3 regions of the Devosia sp. MC521 genome follow, and region 3 is predicted to be linked to each of the others. Evidence: predicted binding sites of a transcription regulator. Region 3 holds the regulator's gene; each other region holds the start of a gene.
The links. Region 3 encodes LexA, which represses DNA repair genes until DNA is damaged. Its sites were predicted from a motif close to TGTTCNNNNTGTGTTCNG; they were not measured.
Positions count from the first base shown of each region.

Region 1 (3,282 bases), 1.3 Mb from region 3:
GTTCGTCGTTGACCAACTTCAGCACGGGAGCATCATCGTCCCGTCCTTCCCACCCAGGGGGAAGCGATTTGCTGGTCTTTGCTCCCAAATCCCGCAACTGCTCTATCTGCCGAACGACATTGCCGCGACCGGACGACAGCTGGTCCTTGGCCTTGGCGAAGTTGGCTTGTGCGGTGTTGAGGCCCTTTTCGACCTGATCCATGCTCGAGAGGAATCCGGCAACCTTTTCATAGAGTTTGCCAGCGCGTTCAGCGATTTCCTCGGCGTTCTGGTGGCGCTTTTCGATGTCCCAAACATTGCGCACCGTGCGCAACACGGTCATCAGCGTTGTCGGGGTCGTCAGCATGACGCCCTTGGACATGCCAAATTCGACCAATTTGGCGTCGTGCTGAATGGCCGTCGCCAGCGCCGATTCAATCGGCACAAACATCATTACGTAGTCCAGACTAGACTTTGCGGCCCGGTTATACCCCTTGGCGCCCAGCGTGGTAATGTGCGTCCGGACCGAATGGATATGCGCTCGGAGGTATGTTTCTCGCTCGTCTTCGGGCGAATTGACGAAGGATTCAAAAGCAGTGAGGGACACCTTGCTATCGATCACCAGCACATCGCCATTGGGCATGCGGATTTCGACGTCTGTGCGCAGGCGCTGATTATCCTCAATCGTGTGGCTCTGCTGGGTGAAATACTGCTCACCCTCACGCAGGCCGGACTGTTCAAGAATTGTGGAGAGGATCATTTCTCCCCACGCGCCTTGCGTCTGCGAACTACCCTTAAGCGCACGCGTCAGGTTCTGCGCTTCGGTGGTGATCTGGAGATTGCTCTCCGACAGAGCCCGAATCTGCTCGGACATTGCCGATCGATCCCTGATAAGCCCTTGATGGAATTCAGTTATTTTCTCCTGAAGGGGTTTCAGGAGGACATCGACCTGTTCGCGATTCTGCTTGGTAAAGGTCTCGCTATGGGTGCGCATCACGTCACCCGCGATGGCCTTGAACTCATCCGTCATCTGCTGGCGGGCTTCGGTGAAGCGCTTCAGCTCCGTGGCGTGATTACGGGCCTGTTCATCAAGCCGCGTGCGCATTGCCGCCAGTTCCGCCTGCATGTCGGCCGCACGATCCCGCTCGGAAAACATCTGCTCGGTCGCGCGCTCGCGCTCGTGCTGAAGCTGCCCCTCGATCTCGCGCAAGCGGGAATCACGCTGCAAAATCTGATCGTTAAGCCCCGAGCGTACGCTCTCTAAATTCTGCGCCGCCTGCATTTCGGCGCGCTCTAGGGTGCCACGATTGCTGGACATCACAGCAATAAGCGCGATCAGCAGCGCCAATGCCAACACGCCCACGAGGGTGACGCCAATGGAAATCGGCAAGCTGCCGAGAGTAAAAAGAATTTGGTCGAGATCGCTCATGGACCAATCCTAATCCGATTCTTTCGTTCGCAAAATGTTCTCGTGTGACACCACTAAGGTTGACCAAGAGCCCGGAAATCGCCATATCCATGACAATCCTTCCATTGCCGGACCTTCTGCCATGGCTATCCGCCCCATTTTGATCATTCCCGATGCGCGCCTGCGCGCTGTTTGCGACCCGATCGTTGAGATCGATGACGAGATCAAAACGCTGGCAGCAGACATGCTGGAAACCATGTATGCCGCGCCAGGCATTGGCTTGGCCGCGCCACAGATCGGCGTCATGAAGCGTATCGTTGTGATCGACGTGGCCAACGAAGGCGATGAGCCTGCGCCCCATGTCATGATCAACCCAGAGATCACCCAATTTGGTGAGGAAATTCAGGTGACTGAAGAGGGTTGCCTCTCGATCCCTGAACTCTATTACGAAGTAGAACGCCCCAGCACGGTGACCGTAAAGTACACCAATCTTGAAGGCGAAGAGATCACTGTCGATGCCGATGGCAAGTTGGCCGTCTGCATTCAGCACGAACTCGACCACCTCGATGGCGTTCTTTACATCGACTATCTGAGCCGCTTGAAGCGCGATCGCGTCATCAAGAAGTTCGACAAGCAAGCCCGCCTGTCTGCGCGCTAAGCCAATTTGGATTGAGGGGCTCCGGCCCCTCTCCTTTTCCGTTGGGACAATATTAAAAGAGGCACTTGGCCATGCGTATCGTTTTCATGGGCACGCCCGAATTTTCTGTCCCAACGCTGACCGAAATTGTTTCGGCAGGGCATGAGGTTGTCGCTGTTTACACGCGCGCGCCAAAGCCCGCGGGCCGTGGCCAGGCCGAACGCAAAAGCCCGGTTCACAAGGCCGCTGAAGCCTTTGGCATTCCTGTCTTCACACCGAAGTCGCTGAAAAGCGAAGAAGAACAAGCCACTTTCGCATCCCTAGAGGCGGAGGTCGCAATTGTTGTGGCCTATGGTCTGCTGCTGCCCAAGGCGGTTCTGGAAGCGCCGGAATACGGCTGCTTGAACCTTCACGGCTCCCTCCTGCCACGCTGGCGCGGTGCCGCGCCGATGCAGCGCGCTATCATGTCGGGCGACAAGCAAACTGGCATTGTTGTCATGCAGATGGACGAAGGCCTCGATACTGGTGACATGGGCCCCACCGAGATCGTCCCCATCACCCCGACCATGACGGCGGGCGAGCTGCACGACAATATGATGCGTGTCGGCGCTGACCTTATGGGTCGCGCACTGGCTGCGCTTGAACGCGGCAGCCTCGATTTTACGCCTCAGCCAGCGGAAGGCGTCACCTACGCCGCCAAGATCGACAAGGCTGAAGCCAAACTCGATTTCACCCAATCGGCGGAAGCGGTCCACAACACCATTCGTGGTCTTTCGCCCTTCCCCGGCGCTTGGTTTGAGATGACCCTCAGCGGTAAAACCTATCGCGTTAAAGCCCTCCGCTCGCAGCTGGAGACCGGTTCTGGGGCGCCGGGCGCCTTCCTTGGCGGAGAACTCGTTATTGCCTGTGGCGAGGGCTCTGTGCGCCTCACGCAAGTTCAGCGCGAAGGCAAGGGCGCTATGGACGCCGCCACTTTCCTACGCGGCGCAGGCACACTCCCTGAGATGGTCGGCTAATGCCACGCTATAAGTTCACCATCGAATATGACGGCACCGCCTTTTACGGCTGGCAGCGTCAGAAGAACCAGATCAGCGTTCAGCAAGTGTTGGAAGAAGCTGTCCTGAAATTCTCAGGCGAAACGGTCAACAGCCAAGCCGCTGGGCGCACCGATGCCGGTGTGCACGCCCTTGGTCAGGTCGCCCATATCAATCTGTCGAAGGAATGGGACCCGTTCCGTATTCGCGAGGCGATGAATTAT
Region 1 is NZ_CP059902.1:346,516-349,797, reverse strand. Features, by position in the region: gene rmuC (DNA recombination protein RmuC) at 1-1,408, opposite strand, end outside; gene def (peptide deformylase) at 1,530-2,045, shown strand; gene fmt (methionyl-tRNA formyltransferase) at 2,117-3,040, shown strand; gene truA (tRNA pseudouridine(38-40) synthase TruA) at 3,040-3,282, shown strand, end outside.
Region 1: a site for LexA is predicted at 1,433-1,450, ahead of rmuC (DNA recombination protein RmuC). Genes of this name have one in related genera too.

Region 2 (3,282 bases), 490 kb from region 3:
CCTGATTGGTAATCAGCTTGGCATCCCCAGCGATGGCCATGAGCGTTTGCAGATGGAAGTGGTCCTGGTGACCATGTGTGATCACGATAGCATCGGCTGGCGGCAAGTCTGCATAGAGCTCAGCCCCGCCAACAGGGTCGACATAGATCGCTTTGCCACCCCACTCCAACACGAGGCTGGCGTGGTTTACTGGGTGAATGAGCAGATCGCCCCCGCTGGTTGGAATTGTGTCTGCGCTTGCCTCCTGCGCCATAACCAACCCTCCACTCGTGGCCGCACCCAAAGGCAGCAGTGCCATGCCAAACAAAACTGAACGTCGTTGTACCATTTCTTCCTCCAAGAAAATTCCCACGTTTGCCGAGTGTAAAGCGCTCTACCAAACCTATGCTTTGCATCAATATTGCAAAACTCTAACGCGCATCCCCCCTCGCACCAACCCAAATCTCATCTTCTGGCCAGTCGCAAACGCAAAAGGGCCGCTCTCGCGAGCAGCCCTTCAAAAATTCTATGCCTGCTAAAGCGACATCAGAACGGGATATCATCATCCATGCCGCCTGGCTCAAACACTGGCGCATTGGAAGAAGGACGACGCGATGCGCCACCTTGGTTGCCGTAGCCACCGCCGCCGCCACCGCCCTGGTTGCTGACGCCACGGAAACCACCGTCGTCCTGCTGACCACGGAAACCGCCGCCGCCACCGCCGCCTTCACCCTCGCCACGGCCATCTAGCAGCACCATGGACGAGTTGAAGTTCTGCAGCACGATCTCAGTAGAATACTTGTCCTGACCGGACTGGTCCTGCCACTTGCGGGTCTGCAACTGACCTTCGATGTAAACCTTCGAACCCTTGCGCAGATACTGCTCAGCAACACGAGCCAGACCTTCCGAGAAGATCACCACGCGATGCCATTCAGTCTTCTCGCGCTGTTCACCGCTGTTGCGGTCCTTCCAGCGTTCAGAAGTCGCGATAGAAAGGTTCACAACTTTACCGCCATTCGGCAGGTTGCGGACTTCGGGCTCATTGCCCAGATTGCCCACGAGAATAACCTTGTTCACACTGCCAGCCATGGCAAATCCTTCCGAATTCAGTCCCGGTCTGCACCGTTACGGGACGCTCCAAGGAGGTGAGGCCATCCCCGGTGCGGGACACTCACCTAAGTCAGCCACCTTAAACCAGTCCGCCTCGCGGTGCAGGCGCGCATTTCAGGTTCTTAACAACTGACTAATGTTCTCAAAATGTTCCACACCAAAGCCCGCCGGTCAAGCCCCTGCTGACACGGTCTGTCAGCAGGCTTGATGCAAGCAGACTTCCGAAGTCGCGCAGTATTCGGGGCTTGCTCAAATAAAATGTTCCCTTTACGTTCACAAAACATTTGAACCGGACTCGAAAACCTTTGCGTTGACGATCGCGTTAGCATTTCTTGCGCGCAACCCAACGCGAGCCTATGTGATGGCTTTCGCCAAATCCGTATAACTCCCATGGTGCAGCAGCCGCTGCGCCATTTGAAGCATGGACGACCAGATGAAGAACCCGCCGAGCCAAAACCGCGAAATCATCGTCCGCGGGGCGCGCGAACACAATCTCAAGGGCATTGACGTCAAGCTCCCGCGCGACAGCCTCATTGTGATGACCGGCCTTTCCGGCTCGGGAAAATCCTCTCTCGCCTTCGATACCATCTATGCTGAGGGCCAGCGCCGCTATGTGGAGTCCCTCTCCGCTTACGCCCGCCAGTTCCTCGAGATGATGCAGAAACCCGATGTGGAACACATCGAAGGCCTGTCTCCCGCGATTTCGATTGAGCAAAAGACCACCTCGCGCAATCCGCGCTCGACGGTGGGTACTGTCACCGAAATCTACGACTATCTGCGCCTTCTCTACGCCCGCGTTGGCATTCCCTATTCACCAGCGACCGGCCTGCCGATTGAAAGCCAAACCGTCACCCAGATGGTGGATCGCCTGCTTGAGCTCCCGGAAGGTACACGCCTTTATCTGCTCGCGCCGATCGCTCGTGGCCGCAAGGGGGAGTTCAAGAAGGAACTCGCCGAGCTGATGCGCCGCGGCTTCCAGCGCGTCAAAATCGATGGCGAATACCACGAGATCGAAGACGCTCCGGCCCTCGATAAAAAGTTCAAGCATGACATTGAAGTCGTGGTTGATCGGCTTGTTGTTTCACCCGATATCTCCGGCCGCCTCGCCGAAAGTTTTGAAACGGCGCTTGGTCTTGCAGAAGGCATTGCCTTTGCCGAATTCGCCGATGAGAAGGACGACAAGGGCAATCCGCGTCGCCTGACCTTCTCCGAGAAATTCGCCTGCCCTGTTTCCGGCTTCACCATCGCCGAGATCGAGCCGCGCCTGTTCTCCTTCAACAATCCCTTCGGCGCTTGCCCAGTTTGTGACGGCATCGGCACCGAGCAAGGCATCGATGGCGATCAGATCGTCCCCGATACCGAGCTTTCGCTTAAGGACGGGGCCATTCTACCTTGGGCCAAGACCAGCGCGCCCTATTACCAGCAGACCCTCGCGGCCGTTGCGTCCCACTACGGCGCGGCCATGACCACGCCGTGGAAAGACCTGCCGTTCGAAGTTCAGCACGCCGTTCTCTTCGGCACCGGCCGCACTGCTATCGACTTCGTCTATGACGATGGCCTGCGCCAATACAAAACGTCAAAAGCGTTTGAGGGCGTCATCGGCAATTTGCAGCGTCGCTACAAGGAAACCGAAAGCGCTGGCACGCGCGAGGAAATCGAAAAATACATGTCGGCCAAGCCATGCCTGTCCTGCGGCGGTTATCGCCTCAAGCCAGAATCCTTGGCAGTCAAGATCGATGGTCTACACATTGGTCAGGTGACGGAGAAGTCGATCCGCAATGCCGCTGAGTGGTTCAATGACCTCACCGACAAGCTGAGCCCGACCCAAAAGCAGATTGGCGAGCGCATCCTCAAGGAAATCCGCGAACGCATCAATTTCCTGATCGATGTGGGCCTCGACTATCTCTCCATGTCCCGCAATTCCGGCACATTGTCGGGCGGCGAAAGCCAGCGTATTCGTCTTGCCAGCCAGATTGGCTCGGGCCTGACCGGCGTGCTCTATGTTCTGGACGAGCCATCTATCGGCTTGCACCAGCGCGACAACGCCCGCCTTCTCGAAACCCTGCAACGCCTCCGCGATCTCGGCAATACCGTCATCGTCGTTGAACACGACGAGGACGCGATCCTGACCGCCGATTATGTTCTCGACATTGGCCCCGGCGCTGGCGTCAACGGCGGCAATATTGTTGCCGA
Region 2 is NZ_CP059902.1:2,116,813-2,120,094, forward strand. Features, by position in the region: gene H4N61_RS10010 (MBL fold metallo-hydrolase) at 1-328, opposite strand, end outside; gene ssb (single-stranded DNA-binding protein) at 526-1,068, opposite strand; gene uvrA (excinuclease ABC subunit UvrA) at 1,523-3,282, shown strand, end outside.
Region 2: a site for LexA is predicted at 1,227-1,244, ahead of uvrA (excinuclease ABC subunit UvrA). Genes of this name have one in related genera too.

Region 3 (3,282 bases):
TGTCGGCAATTGCTTTGTTGATCATTGGCTCGCCGTGCCACAGCGCCGACGCCAGAATGGTGCCTGGGTAATCCGCTGCGGTGTCGATCACGTTGCCGATGGCCAGAACGCCGCGTTCCTTGGCAGCGTCAGACACGCCAAAACGCTCTGCGTAAAGAATGTCAGCGCCCGCATCGATCATAGCGAATGCCGATTCCTTGGCCTTCGGAGGATCGTACCAAGAGTTGATGAAGCTCACCGAGAACTTCACCTCTGGGTTGACCGAGAGTGCGCCCTGCATGAAGGCATTCATCAGACGGTTCACTTCTGGAATAGCGTAACCACCGATCATGCCGATCTTATTGGTTTCGGTCTTCATGCCCGCAACCATGCCGGTCAAATAGCTTGGTTCTTGGATGAAGTTGTCGAAGGTGGCGAAGTTTGGCTCAACTGGCTGGAGCGAGGACCCCATCAGGTACATCACTTCTGGGTATTCTTCCGCAACGGCACGCGCTGGCTGTTCAACGCCGAAGGCTTCACCGATCACCAGCTTAGCGCCCTGCTCCGAATATTCGCGCATGACGCGTTCATAGTCGGTGTTCGACACGTTTTCCGAATACACATATTCGATCTCGCCGCGTTCCTGCGCTGCGATCAGCGCGAGATGGAGGCGCGATGCCCACTGCTGCTCAACCGGAACGGTCCACACAGCTGCAATCTTGGTCACATCCTGCGCCAATACCGACCCGGTCAGCGACAGAGCTGCGACGCCGAGTGCGGCCGCCGAAAGAAAGGCGCGTCGACCGAATTTCGTTAGAGCGGTCATTTTAACCCCCAATGAGTGTGCAAAAAACGAACAAAAATCTCTCCTGCCTATCTAGCGAGCGAACACGCTTGGTTGGCAAGTTGAAAATTAAGGTTTTTTAAATCTGTTCCGTCTTGCTGACGAGTCGCATTTGCTCCTCAACGCCGCACTGTGCCTGTGACGCGTTTACGCATGTTTGGGGCTCGGGCTTGGATCGGCCAAAATCACACATCTATGCATGCGCATATTACAGCCGTTTGGCAGTTCTGACAGGAACATGGCAACACTTGCAGAACATTTGAGGAACACATATAGTCGTTCCGTCTATGTTCCGATTCTGGGGTCTGGGGCCGATGCTGACGAAAAAACAACACGAATTGCTGATGTTCATCCATGAGCGGATGAAGGAGAGCGGTATTCCTCCGTCATTCGACGAGATGAAGGATGCGCTTGATCTGGCGTCCAAATCCGGCATTCATCGTCTCATCACTGCCCTCGAAGAGCGCGGCTTTATCCGCCGCCTTCCCAATCGCGCCCGTGCGCTCGAAGTGGTGAAGCTACCGGATTCGATGAACCCGACCTTGGGCGGCCGCAAGGCAAAGTTCGAGCCCAGCGTCATTGAAGGCACTCTCGGCAAGGTCGCCGCGCCCCCAGCGCGTGCACTTCCATCCGCCGCTGACGATTATGCGCGCCCCATCTCCATTCCGGTTATGGGCCGCATTGCAGCAGGCACGCCCATTGAGGCAATCCAGACCCACTCGCACACCATCGCTGTACCGCCAGAAATGCTCGGCTCAGGCGAACACTACGCATTGGAAGTGCGCGGGGATTCGATGATCGACGCAGGCATTTTTGATGGCGACACGGTCCTCATCAAAAAGCAGGATACGGCTTCAAACGGCGAAATCATCGTGGCCCTTGTCGACGATGAGGAAGCAACCCTGAAGCGTCTGCGCCGCAAGGGCGATACGGTCGCTCTGGAAGCGGCAAACCCGGCCTATGAAACCCGTATCTTCCCGCCCGATCGGGTCCGGGTTCAAGGCCGTCTGGTCGGCCTGATGCGGAAGTACTGAATTGGCGGAGGGGCAAGTTGAAAAACTCTGCCCCTTTGTTCTGCGCAGCGTTGGTTCTTGTAACACGCCTCCACGATACTCCCCGCGCCCCGGAGTGGCGTATATTCTTCCAACGCCCGCTCGCCGACCTTCGACATCACAGGCGCTGAGCCAGTACACGCGCAAAGCCGAGCATTGCGCTCACGGCTAAGCCCGAGCGCCGCCTCCATTTTCATATATCCCCGCTCTAAAGAACGCGCCCCTTCGCGCCCTAAAAGGCCATGTCCGCGCCAAAGCTGACGCCCATAAGTGCCAGCCAAAAGCCACAGATAGGCCAATCGCGGCCACGCTGGCTGGACGCATAAAAAGGCCCGCTTTCGCGGGCCCTTTCTCACGCATATCGCGCTTAGTGATTGTCGCGTGGCAGACCTTCGGTCTGGGCAATGCGCTGGTACTTGTCGGCACCACGCAGAATGGCGCCGTCGCCCAATTGGCCGACCAGGCCGCGTTGGATTTCCTGCCAAGGGGTCTGATGCTTGGGGAATTTATATCCGCCCTCTGCATTCAGATCCAAACGGCGAGCAGCGATTTCCTCGTCCGAGATGAGGATGTCAGCTTCCCCCTTATTGAGGTCGATCCGCACCCGGTCGCCCGTCCGCAGGATCGCGAGGTTGCCACCAGCCGCCGCTTCAGGCGACGCGTTGAGGATCGAAGGCGAACCCGACGTGCCCGACTGACGACCATCACCGATACAAGCAAGGGACGAAATGCCCTTCTTAATCAGATAGCTAGGCGGACGCATGTTCACGACTTCCGCAGCGCCTGGATAGCCGATTGGCCCCGCACCGCGCATGAACAGCAGCGTGTGTTCATCGATAGCGAGCGAGGGATCGTCGATCCGGTGGTGATAGTCTTCAGGACCATCAAACACCACCGCCTTGCCCTCAAACATGCCCGGATGCTGCGGATCCGAGAGATAGCGCTCGCGGAACTCGGGGCTGATCACCGAAGTCTTCATAATGGCGTTGTCGAAGAGGTTCCCGCGCAACACGAGGAAGCCCGCTTCCGCCTTCATCGGATTGTCGAAATGACGGATGACCTTGTCGTCTTCAATCGGACGATTTCGGCAGTTTTCGCCAATCGATTTGCCGTTCACGGTTGGGGCGTTCTCGTGGATAAGCTTTTGTTTCATCAGCTCATTCACCACCGCAGGCACACCGCCCGCGTGGTAATAGTCCTCACCGAGATATTCACCCGCTGGCTGCAAGTTCACCAAGAGCGGCACCTTGTGCCCATGCTCCTGCCACTCGTCGATATTGAGGTCGACACCAATATGCTTGGCAATCGCATTGATATGGATTGGCGCATTGGTCGAGCCGCCGATGGCCGAATTGACCACGATAGCGTTGAGGAAGTTTTCCTTGGTCAGAATGTCCGATGGCTTGA
Region 3 is NZ_CP059902.1:1,630,838-1,634,119, reverse strand. Features, by position in the region: gene H4N61_RS07810 (BMP family protein) at 1-805, opposite strand, end outside; gene lexA (transcriptional repressor LexA) at 1,138-1,857, shown strand; gene H4N61_RS07800 (IlvD/Edd family dehydratase) at 2,243-3,282, opposite strand, start outside.